Regions from separate parts of the Halomonas sp. SS10-MC5 genome, predicted to be linked through region 2. Evidence: predicted binding sites of a transcription regulator. Region 2 holds the regulator's gene; each other region holds the start of a gene.
The links. Region 2 encodes sigma-54, which starts transcription at its own class of promoters, with help from an activator protein. Its sites were predicted from a motif close to TGGCACNNNNNTTGCTNT; they were not measured.
Positions count from the first base shown of each region.

Region 1: a site for sigma-54 is predicted at 1,935-1,952, ahead of I4484_RS05910 (nitrate reductase). Genes of this name have one in related genera too.
Region 3: a site for sigma-54 is predicted at 1,886-1,903, ahead of I4484_RS09570 (urease accessory protein UreD). Genes of this name have one in related genera too.

Region 1 covers NZ_CP065435.1:1,239,111-1,243,386, forward strand. Annotated here, with positions in the region: gene I4484_RS05900 (CmpA/NrtA family ABC transporter substrate-binding protein) at 8-1,048, opposite strand; gene I4484_RS05905 (ANTAR domain-containing response regulator) at 1,045-1,677, opposite strand; gene I4484_RS05910 (nitrate reductase) at 2,082-4,276, shown strand, end outside.
Region 2 covers NZ_CP065435.1:2,914,603-2,918,878, forward strand. Annotated here, with positions in the region: gene lptA (lipopolysaccharide transport periplasmic protein LptA) at 1-203, shown strand, start outside; gene lptB (LPS export ABC transporter ATP-binding protein) at 211-936, shown strand; gene I4484_RS13610 (RNA polymerase factor sigma-54) at 1,095-2,522, shown strand; gene raiA (ribosome-associated translation inhibitor RaiA) at 2,631-2,939, shown strand; gene ptsN (PTS IIA-like nitrogen regulatory protein PtsN) at 2,946-3,416, shown strand; gene rapZ (RNase adapter RapZ) at 3,462-4,276, shown strand, end outside.
Region 3 covers NZ_CP065435.1:2,029,026-2,033,301, forward strand. Annotated here, with positions in the region: gene urtC (urea ABC transporter permease subunit UrtC) at 1-156, shown strand, start outside; gene urtD (urea ABC transporter ATP-binding protein UrtD) at 153-992, shown strand; gene urtE (urea ABC transporter ATP-binding subunit UrtE) at 992-1,690, shown strand; gene I4484_RS09570 (urease accessory protein UreD) at 1,960-2,853, shown strand; gene ureA (urease subunit gamma) at 2,872-3,174, shown strand; gene I4484_RS09580 (urease subunit beta) at 3,324-3,644, shown strand; gene ureC (urease subunit alpha) at 3,641-4,276, shown strand, end outside.

The DNA of each region.
Region 1 (4,276 bases), 1.7 Mb from region 2:
GTGCACATCAGTGGTGCGTTGCGGCATCGAAATGCACAGGGCTGTAGCACGCCGCCAGCAGCGCGGGGTCGAAGCGGCCACCCTGGGCTTCCAGTTGACGCACGATGGGTTCGGCGAAGTGCAGGGCGGCCTGCGGCGTCGGGCGCAGCAGGTCCCCCCCGCAGAGCTGCTGATGGATGGGCGCTGCATCGCTGTCGAGGGTGTCGAGGTGGCGAATCGAGCGATCGAGGTAGGGCGGCAGGGCCAGCCATTCATGTGCCTGACGGCGATGATCCGGCGAGGCGGCCAGCCACTCGCCGGCTGCTACCAGGGCGCGCAGCAGGGCGGCCAGTGTGGCCGGGTAGCGCTGCGCCCAGGAGCGGGTCACGCCGAGCACCTTCTCGGGGTGGCCGGGCCACAGCTGGGCACCGGTGGCGACCAGCCGGCCCACACTGCAGTGGCGGGCGAGGGTGCCCCAGGGCTCGCCGGCGCAGAAGCCATCGATCTGGCCGTCGCGCAGGGCTTCCACCATGCGCGGCGGCGGCAGGGCGACCAGCTCGACGTCGCGGTCGGGGGCGATGTCGCCCAGCGTCAGCCATTCGCGCAGCTGGTAGTGCTGGCAGGAGTAGGGATACACCATGGCCAGGCGCGGGCGCCTGCTGCTGCCCGAGCCGCGCAGCCAGTCGCCCAGCGCCAGGGCGCTGCTGCCCGGGTCTGCGTCGAGGGCGGCACCGCTGGCCTGACACAGCGACGTGGAGAGCGTGATGGTATTGCCGTTGCGCGAGAGCAGCAGCGGCGCCAGCGTTTCGCAGGGGGCGCGGCCCAGGCCCAGGCTCATGGCCAGCGGCATGGGGGCGAGCATCTGCGCACCGTCGAGCAGGCCGGCGGCGACCTTGTCGCGCAGGGTGGCCCAGGCGTTCTCCCGCGACAGGCTGACGTCCAGCCCCTGGGCGGCGAAGCAGCCCCGTTCGCGGGCGACGATCAGCAGGGCGGCATCGAGCAGCGGCACGAAGCCGAGGGTGAGGCGCGCGAGTTCCGGGCTGGCGGCGTGAAGTGGCGGTTGGCTCATGAGCGGGTTCCCCGTTTGTCGGCGGCGTGCCCCTGGGGCAATAGCGGGTTCAGGCGGCCGAGAATGTCGACGACGCTGTCGGCGACCTCGGCGATACGCTGGCCGCGGTCCATGGCGAGCTTGCGCAGCATGCGATAGGCCTGCTCCTCGTCGCAGCCCTGATGCTTCATCAACAGGCCCTTGGCGCGCTCGATACGCTTGCGCTCGGCCAGTTGGTTGCGCGCCTTGTCCAGCTCCTGGCGCATGCTGTGGAAGGCGTCGAAGCGGGCGATGGCGACCTCGACGATAGCCTCCACGCGCTCCGGCACCAGGCCGTCGACGACGTAGGCGCTGACGCCGGCCTTGAGCGCGGCCTGCAGCGTGTCGGAGTCGTGCTGGTCGGCGAAGAACACCACCGGGCGAGGGTTCTCGCGGTTGAGCAGCGCCATGCTCTCCAGCGTGTCGCGGTCGGGGCTCTCCATGTCGATGATCACCACGTCGGGCTGATGGCGCGCGACCATCTCGTTGAGGCTGGCCGGGTTCGAGAGCCGGCAGATGACCCGGTGTCCCTCGGCCATCAGCGCCTCCTCGACCATGGCGGCACGTACCACCTCATCGTCGACCAGCAGAATGTTCAGGGGTGGTGGCATAGGGTCTCGCTCGTGAATGGCATGCCTAGGTGGTCTTTTCCTGTCTCCAAGCAAGAAACATTCCATCTTTCGCTTCGTCGCAGGCGGGTGGCGCCTCAGCCGGCGCTGGCGGCGGGCAGCCAAGTCATCCGGCGTGCCCGCTCGGCACTAGCCTGGTGCAAGGGCGGAGCCGGTCGTGGGGAAATGGTGCAGGGCAGCATGCGGGAGGGGCGCGGGAAAAGAGGCATCTAGCTGATAGCCGTTCGGTCTTCGGTGGATGGCACGCTTCCTGCTTGATACGGGTCAATACTCTACCGAGGGCGCCATGCGGCGCCCCGAGCGGCAACGACGCCCGCCAACGCCGCCCTTCGGGGTTGGTCGTTGGCGGGCGTCGTCGTTTCGCCAGGAACAGACAGGAGATCGACATGCGCGAGGCCCGAACCACTTGCCCATACTGCGGCGTCGGCTGTGGCGTGCTGGCCAGCGTCGAGGATGGCGAGATCGTCGACGTACAGGGCGACCCGGCGCACCCGGCCAACTTCGGCCGGCTGTGCGTGAAGGGCTCGGCGCTGCACGAGACGCTGGGGCACCATGGCCGCCTGACCCGGCCCAGGGTCGACGGTGTCGAGACCGACTGGGACACGGCGCTGGACGCCGTCGCCGAGCGGCTCACGGCGGTGCGCGACCGCCACGGTGCGCAGGCCGTCGCCGCCTATCTTTCGGGGCAACTGCTCACCGAGGACTATTACGTCGCCAACAAGCTGTTCAAGGGCTTTCTCGGCACGCCGCACCTGGATACCAACTCGCGGCTGTGCATGGCCTCGGCGGTGGCGGCCCACAAGCGTGCCTTCGGCGCCGACGCCGTGCCGTGCAGCTACGAGGATCTCGAAGAGGCCGAGCTGGTGGTGCTGGTGGGCTCCAACCTGGCCTGGAACCATCCGGTGCTCTACCAGCGCCTCAAGGTGGCCAAGCAGCGCAACCCGCTGCTGCGGGTGGTGGTAATCGACCCGCGGGTCACCGATACCTGCGAGATCGCCGACCTCTACCTGGGGCTCGCGCCGGGCAGCGATGCGCGCCTGTTCACCGGATTGCTGGCCTGGATGGCCGAGCGCAACAAGCTCGACCGGGTCTATCTGGAGGCGCATACCCAGGGCTTCGAGGAGGCGCTCGCCGCGGCACGGGAACAGGATGCCTGGGTGGAGGCCATCGCCGCCGACTGTGACGTCGATGCCGAGCGCCTGGAGACCTTCTTCTACTGGTTCGCCAGCCACCTGCACGTGGTCACGCTGTTCTCCCAGGGGGTGAACCAGTCGAGCAGCGGCACCGACAAGGGCAACGCCATCATCAACTGCCACCTGGCGGGCGGCAAGATCGGCCTGCCGGGGGCGGGGCCGTTCTCGATCACCGGCCAGCCCAACGCCATGGGCGGGCGCGAGGTGGGCGGGCTGGCCAACCAGTTGGCCGCCCACATGGACTACGACACCCCCGGCGCGCGCGACCGGGTCACGCGCTTCTGGGCCACCGAGCGACTGGTGCCGTGCCTGCCCGAGGCGCCCGGCCACAAGGCGGTGGCGCTGTTCGAGGCGATCGAGCGCGGCGAGGTGCAGGCGCTATGGATCATGGCCACCAACCCGGCGGTAAGCCTGCCGCGGGCCGACCGGGTGCGCGAGGCGCTTGCGAAGTGCCCGCTGGTGATCGTCTCCGAGTGCATGGCCAATACCGACCTGCTGCCCTATGCCGATATCGTGCTGCCGGCCTCGAGCTGGTCGGAGAAGGACGGCACCGTGACCAACTCCGAGCGGCGCATCTCGCGCCAGCGCGGCATCCTGCCACCGCCCGGGGAGGCCCGGCACGACTGGTGGATCGTCTGCGAGGTGGCCAGGCGGCTGGGCTTCGGCGAGGCGTTCGCCTATACCCATCCGTGCGAGATCTTCGACGAGCACGCCCGGCTCTCGGGCTTCGAGAACGGTGAGGGGCCGGGGGAGAGCCGCCGGCTGTTCGATATCTCCGGCCTGGCCGGGCTCGACCGCGCCGCCTACGATGCCCTGGCGCCGATCCAGTGGCCGGTCAACGCCGCCGCCCCCCACGGTACCGCGCGGCTGTTCACCGATGGCCGCTTCGCCACGCCGGGCGGTCGCGCCCGCCTGCTGCCGGTACGCCCGCGCCCGCCGGCCCAGGCATTGGACGCGGCACGCCCGCTGCGGCTCAACACCGGGCGCGTGCGCGACCAGTGGCACACCATGACCCGCACCGGCCGTGCACCGCGGCTGATGAATCACCGCGCCGAGCCGTTCATTGAGCTCACCCCGGAAGACGCCGCCGAGTGGGGCGTGGCGGAGCATGGCCTGGCGCGCCTGGCGGGAGCGGGCGGCGACTATGTCGGCCGGGTGCGGCTGTCGCGCGGCCAGCGTCGCGGCGAGGTGTTCGTGCCGATGCACTGGAGCGGCTACTTCAGCGGCACGGCGCGCATGGGGGCGCTGCTCGAGGCGCACCTCGACCCGTTCTCCGGCCAGCCGGAATCGAAGCACGGCGCGGTGGCGCTGGCGCCGCTGGCGGTGGAATGGGAGGCCACCCTGCTGGTGGCCGACGACCTGGGCGTGGCGGAATCGAGCTGGTGCGA
Region 2 (4,276 bases):
GCTGGGGGCGTACCATTGTCTACCATGTCGCCGAGCGCCGTGTGGAACTGATCGACCGCGCCGAGCTGCACCAGGGCGGCGACACCTTCGACGGCGGCTACCTCGAGTACTTCCTCGACCGCCGCGTGGTGCAGGCACGCTCCCAGAGCGAGGGCGTCGAAGGCAGCCAGCGCATTCGCATGACCCTGCAGCCGGAGCGCTGACATGTCGATGAAGACCCTGCACGCCCGCCACCTGGCCAAGAGCTACAAGCGTCGCCGCGTGGTCCACGACATCAGCCTCACCATCGAGCAGGGCCGCGTGGTCGGCCTGCTCGGGCCCAACGGGGCCGGCAAGACCACGTCGTTCTACATGATCGTCGGTCTGGTCAAGGCCGATGCCGGTGAAGTGCACATCGACGACCGGGACCTCTCGCACAGCGCCATGCACGAACGGGCTCGGGCGGGTATCGGCTACCTGCCCCAGGAGGCATCGATCTTTCGCAAGCTGTCGGTAGCCGACAACATCATGGCCATCCTCGAGACGCGCCGGGATCTCGACCGCCGCGGGCGACAGGAGAGGCTCGAGCAGCTGCTGGAAGATTTCCACGTCACCCACATCCGCGACAACCTGGGCATGAGCCTGTCCGGCGGCGAACGGCGCCGCGTCGAGATCGCCCGGGCGCTGGCCACCGAACCGGCCTTCATCCTGCTCGATGAACCCTTCGCCGGGGTCGACCCGATCTCGGTGGGCGAGATCAAGGGCATCATCCGCCAGCTCAAGGCGCGCGACATCGGGGTGTTGATCACCGACCACAACGTCCGTGAAACCCTCGACATCTGCGACTCGGCCTACATCGTCGGCGACGGCCAGATCATTGCCGATGGAAACGCCGAGGCCATTCTGGCCAACAAGCGGGTGCGAGAGGTCTATCTCGGCGAGGACTTTCGCCTGTAGCGCACTCCACTGCATTATGCAAGCACCTGGGACGCATTAAAACATTCTAATCAGGGATAAAAACTTTCACTGGCATGCATATTGCAGCCATTTCTCTTGCAAGTCATGGGCTACCCGTCTAGGGTAGAGCTTTTCCGGCAGATGAGCGCCTTACCCTCATGGCCATGAAAGCGTCCCTGCAATTACGTGTCGGCACTCAGCTGACCATGACCCCCCAGCTGCAACAGGCCATAGCCCTGCTGCAGCTCTCGACCCTCGACCTACGCCAGGAGATCCAGCAGGCGCTGGAATCCAACCCCATGCTGGAACTCGACGACGGCTTCGGCGAACAGGCCGTCAGCGAAACCCCGAGCGACGACTGGGCCAGCGAGATACCCAGCGAACTCTCCACCGACAGCGACTGGACGGACACCTACCCCGACCACGGCACGGGCTCCGGCTCAGGCGCCGCCACCGGCGAGGGGCCGGACTTCGAGCGCCAAGCCTCGGCGCAGACCCTCGCCGGCCATCTGATCTGGCAGCTGGCGATGACCGACCTGAACGACCGCCAGCGCCTCATCGCCGAGAGCCTGATCGACGCCGTGGACGCCGCCGGCTACCTGGCCCACCCCCTGGAGGAAATACGCGACGGCCTGCGCCGTCAGGGCCTGGAGGGGTTGCCCACCCGGGAGGTCGAGCAGGTCCTGCTGCGATTGCAGCAGTTCGAGCCCACCGGCGTGTTCGCCCGCGACCTGCGCGAGTGCCTGATGCTGCAGCTGGCGGCGCTGCCCGATGATACCCCACTGCTGCCCCAGACCCGCCGTCTCGTGCGCCAGTTCCTCGAGGCGCTGGCTGCCGACGACCGCCGCCTGCTCAAGCGTCGCCTGGGTCTCGACGACGAGTCGCTGGACCAGGTCATCGCCCTGGTTCGCTCGCTGGATCCCCGCCCCGGCAGCGACTTTGCCGAGGTCGGCAGCAGCTACGTCACCCCGGACCTCGTCGCCTATCACGACGAATCGGGCTGGCGCGTGGAACTCAACGCCGAGGCCCTGCCGCGCCTGCGCATCCAGCCCGACTACGTCGCCCTGGTGCGGCGTGCGGACAAGAGCCAGGACAACCAGTTCCTCAAGGATCACCTGCAGGAGGCCCGCTGGCTGATAAAGAGCCTGGCCAGCCGCAACGACACGCTTCTGCGGGTGGGACGGGAGATCATGGCGCGCCAGATCGAGTTTCTCGAGCAGGGCGAGGAAGGCATGAAGCCGCTGGTGCTGGCCGACATCGCCCAGGCCGTCGAGATGCACGAATCGACCATCTCGCGGGTGACGACGCAGAAGTTCATCCATACTCCGCGAGGCGTCTTCGAGCTGAAGTACTTCTTCTCCAGCCATGTCGGCGGAAGCGGCGACGGGGACGTCCACTCCAGCACCGCGATCCGTGCCCGCATCCGCAAGCTCATCGCCGACGAGCCGCCCCGCAAGCCGCTCTCCGACAGCCGCCTGGTGGATCTGCTGGCCGAGGATGGCATCCAGGTCGCCCGCCGCACGGTGGCCAAGTATCGCGAAGCCTTGGGCATCCCCTCATCGAGCGAGCGCAAGCGTTTTCGTTGACCCCGCGACGTGATGTTGACCCCGGGCAATCCCGCCGCCCGAGGGGGTATGCAGGGCAGGAAAAAGGGTTACAATCGAGCTACCACCCGAAGGACGAAGGAGCTTGTCATGCAAGTCAACATCACCGGCCATCATGTTGAGCTGACCGATTCACTGCGTGACTACGTGAGCGAGAAGCTGAACCGCGTCCAGCGACATTACGACAACATCACCAACGTGCAGGTCACGCTCTCGATCGAGAAGGAGCGCCAGCAGGCCGCCTGCACGCTGCATGCCGCCGGCGCCGATCTGCATGCCGAAGCTTCCGATCAGGACATGTACGCCGCCATCGATGCGCTGACCGACAAGCTCGATCGTCAACTGGTCAAACACAAGGAAAAGGCCCAGGCTCGCGCCCAGGGCGCCGGCGTTCGCTGAGTTGCCATGACACTGGAAACCATCCTGCCCCCGGAACGCGCTCTGTTCGACGTTCCGGGAGGCAGCAAGAAGAGGGTGCTGGAGTTCTTCAGCACCTTCATCGCGCAGAACACCCCGAGCCTCGACAGCCAGGAGGTCTTCGGTAGACTGGTCGGGCGCGAGCGGCTGGGCAGCACCGGTATCGGCAACGGCGTGGCCATTCCTCATGCCCGCAGCCCCCACTGCCACAGCCCCGTGGCCGCCTTTCTCAAGCTGGCCGAACCCATCGACTTCGACGCCATCGACGGCGAGCCGGTCGACCTGGTGTTCGTGCTGCTGGTGCCCGAAGAGGCCGACGATACGCACCTGTCGCTGCTGAGCCAAGTAGCCAGCGTCATGAACGACGCCGAGACGCGCGCCCGGCTGCGCAAGTGCACGAGCCAGCGTGAACTCCACGAGCGTCTCGTCGAAGCGATACGACGACAGTCCTCGGCCTGACCGCTTCCCTCGCCGTACGGCCAGCCCCTGATCAGGAGATTCCTCATGCAGCTTGTGATCATCAGCGGCCGTTCCGGCTCCGGCAAGTCGATCGCACTGCAGGCGCTCGAGGACATCGGTTACTACGCCATCGACAACCTTCCGGCGATGCTGCTCGGCTCGCTGGTGGATGAGCTACGCAGCTCGCCCACGATCCAGACCTCCATCGCCGTCAGCATCGATGCGCGCAACCTCCCCCACGCCCTGGAGCGCTTCCCGCGCCTGCTGGAGGAGCTGCGCAACAAGCAGGTCGACTGCCAGGTCATCTACCTGACCACCGATGCCCGCATTCTCCTCGAACGCTACTCCGCGACCCGACGGCGTCACCCCCTGACCCGCGGCCGGGACATGACCCTGAACGAGGCCATCGAGTCGGAAGACGCCACGCTGAGCGACATTCGCAACCTGGCGGACCTGATCATCGACACCTCGCGGCTGTCGGTGCATGACCTGCGCGGGCGTATCACCGAACAGGTGGCCAGCCATCGCGCCGACCAGTTGACCCTGACGGTGGAGTCGTTCGGCTTCAAGGGCGGCGTACCGCTCGATGCCGATATCGTCTTCGACGCGCGCTGCCTGCCCAACCCCTACTGGGACCCGCGATTGCGCTCGGCCACCGGCAGGGAGCCCTGCATCGTGGAGTTCCTCGAACAGTATCCTCTGGTCCAGCAGATGCTCGACGACATCATCGCCTGGGTCGAGCGCTGGCTACCGGCCTACCGCGATACCCACCGCAGCTACCTGACCGTCGCCATCGGCTGCACCGGCGGCCAGCACCGTTCGGTGTACCTGGCGGAGCGCCTCGCCAAGCACCTGGCCCG
Region 3 (4,276 bases), 890 kb from region 2:
GGCGTGATGCCCGACGCCTGGCTGTTCGCCCTGGGCGGGCTCTTCGTGCTGGTGACGGTCTTCCTGCCCAAGGGGGTAGCCGGCCTGTTGGCACTGAGATACCGAGGTCGTGCCGAGGGCTCGGGTGCGTTCTCCGGCAAGGAGGCATCGGCATGAGCATTTTGAGTTCATTGGCCAATCGTGACCGGGTCTTCGATTTCCTGGTGCCGGCCGAGTCGCCGGTCGACGTGCGGCACGGGCCGATTCTCTACCTCGACGACGTCACGGTCAGCTTCGACGGCTTCAAGGCGATCAACGACCTGAACCTGACCATCGACGACGGCGAGCTGCGCTGCATCATCGGACCCAACGGCGCCGGCAAGACCACCATGATGGACATCATCACCGGCAAGACCCGACCCGATAGCGGCAAGGTGTGGTTCGGCAGTCGCCACGACCTGCTGACCATGAACGAGCCGCAGATCGCCAGCCTCGGCATCGGCCGCAAGTTCCAGAAGCCCACGGTGTTCGAGGCGCTCACGGTATTCGAGAACCTGGAGCTGGCGATGGCCGCCGACAAACGCATCCTGCCCACGCTCACGGCACGCATGAACGGCGAGATTCGCGACCGCATCGACGAGGTGCTGCTGACCATCGGCCTGGCCGAGCTGCGTGAGCGTCAGGCGGGCATTCTGTCCCACGGCCAGAAGCAGTGGCTGGAGATCGGCATGCTGCTGATGCAGCGGCCGCGGCTTCTGCTGGTGGACGAGCCGGTGGCGGGGATGACCGAGCAGGAGATGGAGCGTACCGCCGAGCTGCTGACCGGGTTAGCGGGAAAACAATCTGTTGTCGTCGTCGAGCACGATATGGGTTTCGTGCGTTCCATCGCACGCAAGGTGACGGTGCTGCATCAGGGTAGCGTGCTGGCCGAGGGCAGTATGGACCAGGTGTCGAGCGACCCGCAGGTGGTCGAGGTCTACCTGGGCGCCGAAGCCGAGGAGGAGGCGGTCTGATGCTCGAAATCGACAAGCTCAATCAGTTCTATGGCGAGAGCCACACCCTGTGGGATCTCGACCTGGCCGTGCCGGCGGGCCAGTGTACCTGCGTAATGGGGCGCAACGGGGTGGGCAAGACCACCTTGATGAAGGCGATCATGGGGGAGGTGGCGGTGGCCTCCGGCAGCATCCGCTATGCCGACGATGTCGAGCTTACCCGGCGGCGGGTGGAGGATCGTTCGCGGCTGGGGATCGGCTACGTGCCCCAGGGGCGGCAGATCTTCCCGCTGCTCACCGTGGAAGAGAACCTGCGTACCGGCCTGGCGGCACGCGGCGATGGTCGGCGCACCATCCCGGAGCGCATCTTCGAACTCTTCCCGGTGCTCGAGGAGATGAAGCACCGTCGGGGTGGCGATCTCTCCGGCGGCCAGCAGCAGCAGCTGGCCATCGGTCGGGCGCTGGTGATCGAGCCACGCCTGCTGATTCTTGACGAGCCGGGGGAGGGGATCCAGCCCAATATCGTCACCCTGATTGGCGAGGTGATTCGCAAGCTGATCGCCGAGGACGGTCTGACCGTGCTGCTGGTGGAGCAGAAACTGCCCTTCGCCCGCAAGTATGCCGATCGCTTCGCGATCATGGATCGCGGCCGGCCGGTGGCCAGGGGCGAGATCGGTGAGCTCACCGATGCCCTGATCAAGGAGCACCTGACGGTCTAGCCGTTTTGCCAAGGTGGGATTTTTCCATGCACCGTTCTGCGCCATGGCCAAGGAGTCGTCAGGCGCTCATGCGCGGAAACTGTGCGCCGCGCTGGCTTTCGCGCGCCAATCTGGTGCGAAGATGGTCCGTGCAGGTGTGGCTGTATACAAAATAAGCCAATGAATCGTATCCGTTTTTCCTGCATTTCACCGTTCTGGTACAGCGGTTGCCATGAATAGGGCAAAGCCTCGACGAAGAGGCCGAACCCTGTTGCTGAAGGCCGATGCCAATGACGGCTCGTTTCGACGCCAAGACACTGCTGCCGCCCTGTGCTTCCGGTCACCGCTTCGATGCCGGCCGTCGCTGGGTGGCGTCGCTGGAACTCGGCTTCGACCGGCGCCAGGGGGCCACCCGCCTGGTGCGGGCTCGTCATCAGGGCCCGCTGCGGGTGCAGCGGCCTTTCTATCCCGAGGGCCGCGGGGGCTCGTGTCATGTCTACCTGCTGCATCCGCCCGGAGGGCTGGTCAGCGGCGATCTGTTGCACGTCTCGGTTCAGGTCGAATCGGGCGCCCGTGCGTTGGTGACGACGCCTGCGGCCAACAAGCTCTATCGTGCCGACAGCCATGGCGTGGCCTGGTCCCAGCGTACCGAGCTGCAGGTGGCGCCGGGCGGCGTGCTCGAGTGGCTGCCCCAGGAGACCATTGCCTTCGATGGCTCGTGCGGTGAGCAGCACACGGCCATCGAGCTGGCCGGCGATGCGCGTTGCCTGGGCTGGGAAGTGTTGGCGCTGGGCCGACCGGCGAGCCGGCTGCCCTACGTGTCGGGCCGCATCGAGCAGCGCTTTCGGTTGTGTCGCGATGGCAAGCCGCTGTGGTTGGAGCGTCAGCCGCTCGACCCGGAGCACCCGCGCTTCAAGGGGCGCTGGGGGCAGGGGGGCGCCAGCGTGCAGGCCACGCTATGGGCCGTGGGCCTCGACGACGAAGCCAACGCCATCGAAGCGCTGCGAGATGCGATCCCGCCAAGCCCGCGCTGGGCGGTCACCGTGCGCCATGGCGTGCTGTTGCTGCGCTACCTGGGTCATGAGCGTAACGAGGCCTGGGACCTTTGCCAGCAGGCCTGGGCCTGTCTCAGGCCGCTGTTGATCGATTCTCCTCCCCATCCCCCCCGTATCTGGTTCACCTGACGATTGCAGGAGACTCGCATGGAACTGACCCCGAGAGACAAGGACAAGCTGCTGCTGTTCTCGGCCGCCCAACTGGCCGAGCGACGCCGGGCCCGCGGCCTCAAGCTCAACTACCCGGAGGCGGTGGCGCTGATCAGCTTCGAGATCATGGAAGGCGCGAGAGACGGCCGCAGCGTGGCCGAGCTGATGAGCTACGGCCGCGAGATCCTCGGCCGCGACGATGTGATGGAGGGGGTAGCCGAGATGGTGCACGAGGTGCAGGTGGAGGCGACCTTCCCCGATGGCACGAAGCTGGTCACGGTCCACACACCCATCGTCTAGCGGAGGTCGAAATGGCTGCGCTCGGCCATACCGCGTTGAACATCGGCTCGCCATGCTCATTGAACACCCAGTCAACTCCGCTGGCTCGCCTCTGTTCGCCTTGTCTGGCCGTCGCTCGCTCATTTCCGCAACGTTGTTAAGGAGGCGTCATGATTCCTGGGGAGTACCAATTACAGGACGGCGAGATCGAGCTCTGCGCCGGGCGCGAGCGGATCACGGTGGAGGTGGCCAATACCGGCGACCGGCCGATCCAGGTCGGCTCCCATTATCACTTCGCCGAGACCAACCCGGCGCTGGTCTTCGACCGCACCAAGGCGCGTGGTTTTCGCCTGGACGTGGCGGCGGGCACGGCGATTCGCTTCGAGCCGGGTCAGACGCGAGAAGTCACGCTGATTCCCTTTGCCGGCACGCGCCATATCTACGGCTTTCGCGGCGAGGTGATGGGTAAGCTGGATGGAGACGCTTCATGAAGATTTCACGCCAAGCCTATGCCGATATGTATGGCCCCACGGTGGGCGACCGGGTACGCCTGGGCGACACCGAGCTGTGGATCGAAGTCGAGCGCGACGCGACCCATTACGGGGATGAGGTGAAGTTCGGCGGCGGCAAGGTGATCCGCGACGGCATGGGCCAGAGCCAGCGCCTCGACGATACGGTGATGGATACCGTGATCACGAACGCGCTGATCCTCGACTGGTGGGGCATCGTCAAGGCGGACGTGGGCATCCAGGCCGGCCGTATCGCAGCCATCGGCAAGGCGGGCAATCCCGACACCCAGCCCGACGTCGACATCGTCATCGGCCCCGGCACCGAGATCATTGCCGGTGAGGGGAAGATCCTCACCGCCGGCGGCATCGACGCGCACATCCACTTCATCTGCCCCCAGCAGGTGGAAGAAGCCCTGATGAGCGGCATCACCACCATGCTCGGCGGCGGCACCGGGCCGGCCACCGGCAGCAACGCCACTACCTGCACGCCGGGCGCCTGGCACATCGGCAGGATGCTGCAGGCGGTGGACGCGCTGCCGATGAACATCGGCCTGCTGGGAAAGGGCAATGCCAGCCTGCCCGAAGCCCTGGAAGCCCAGCTTGAGGCCGGCGCC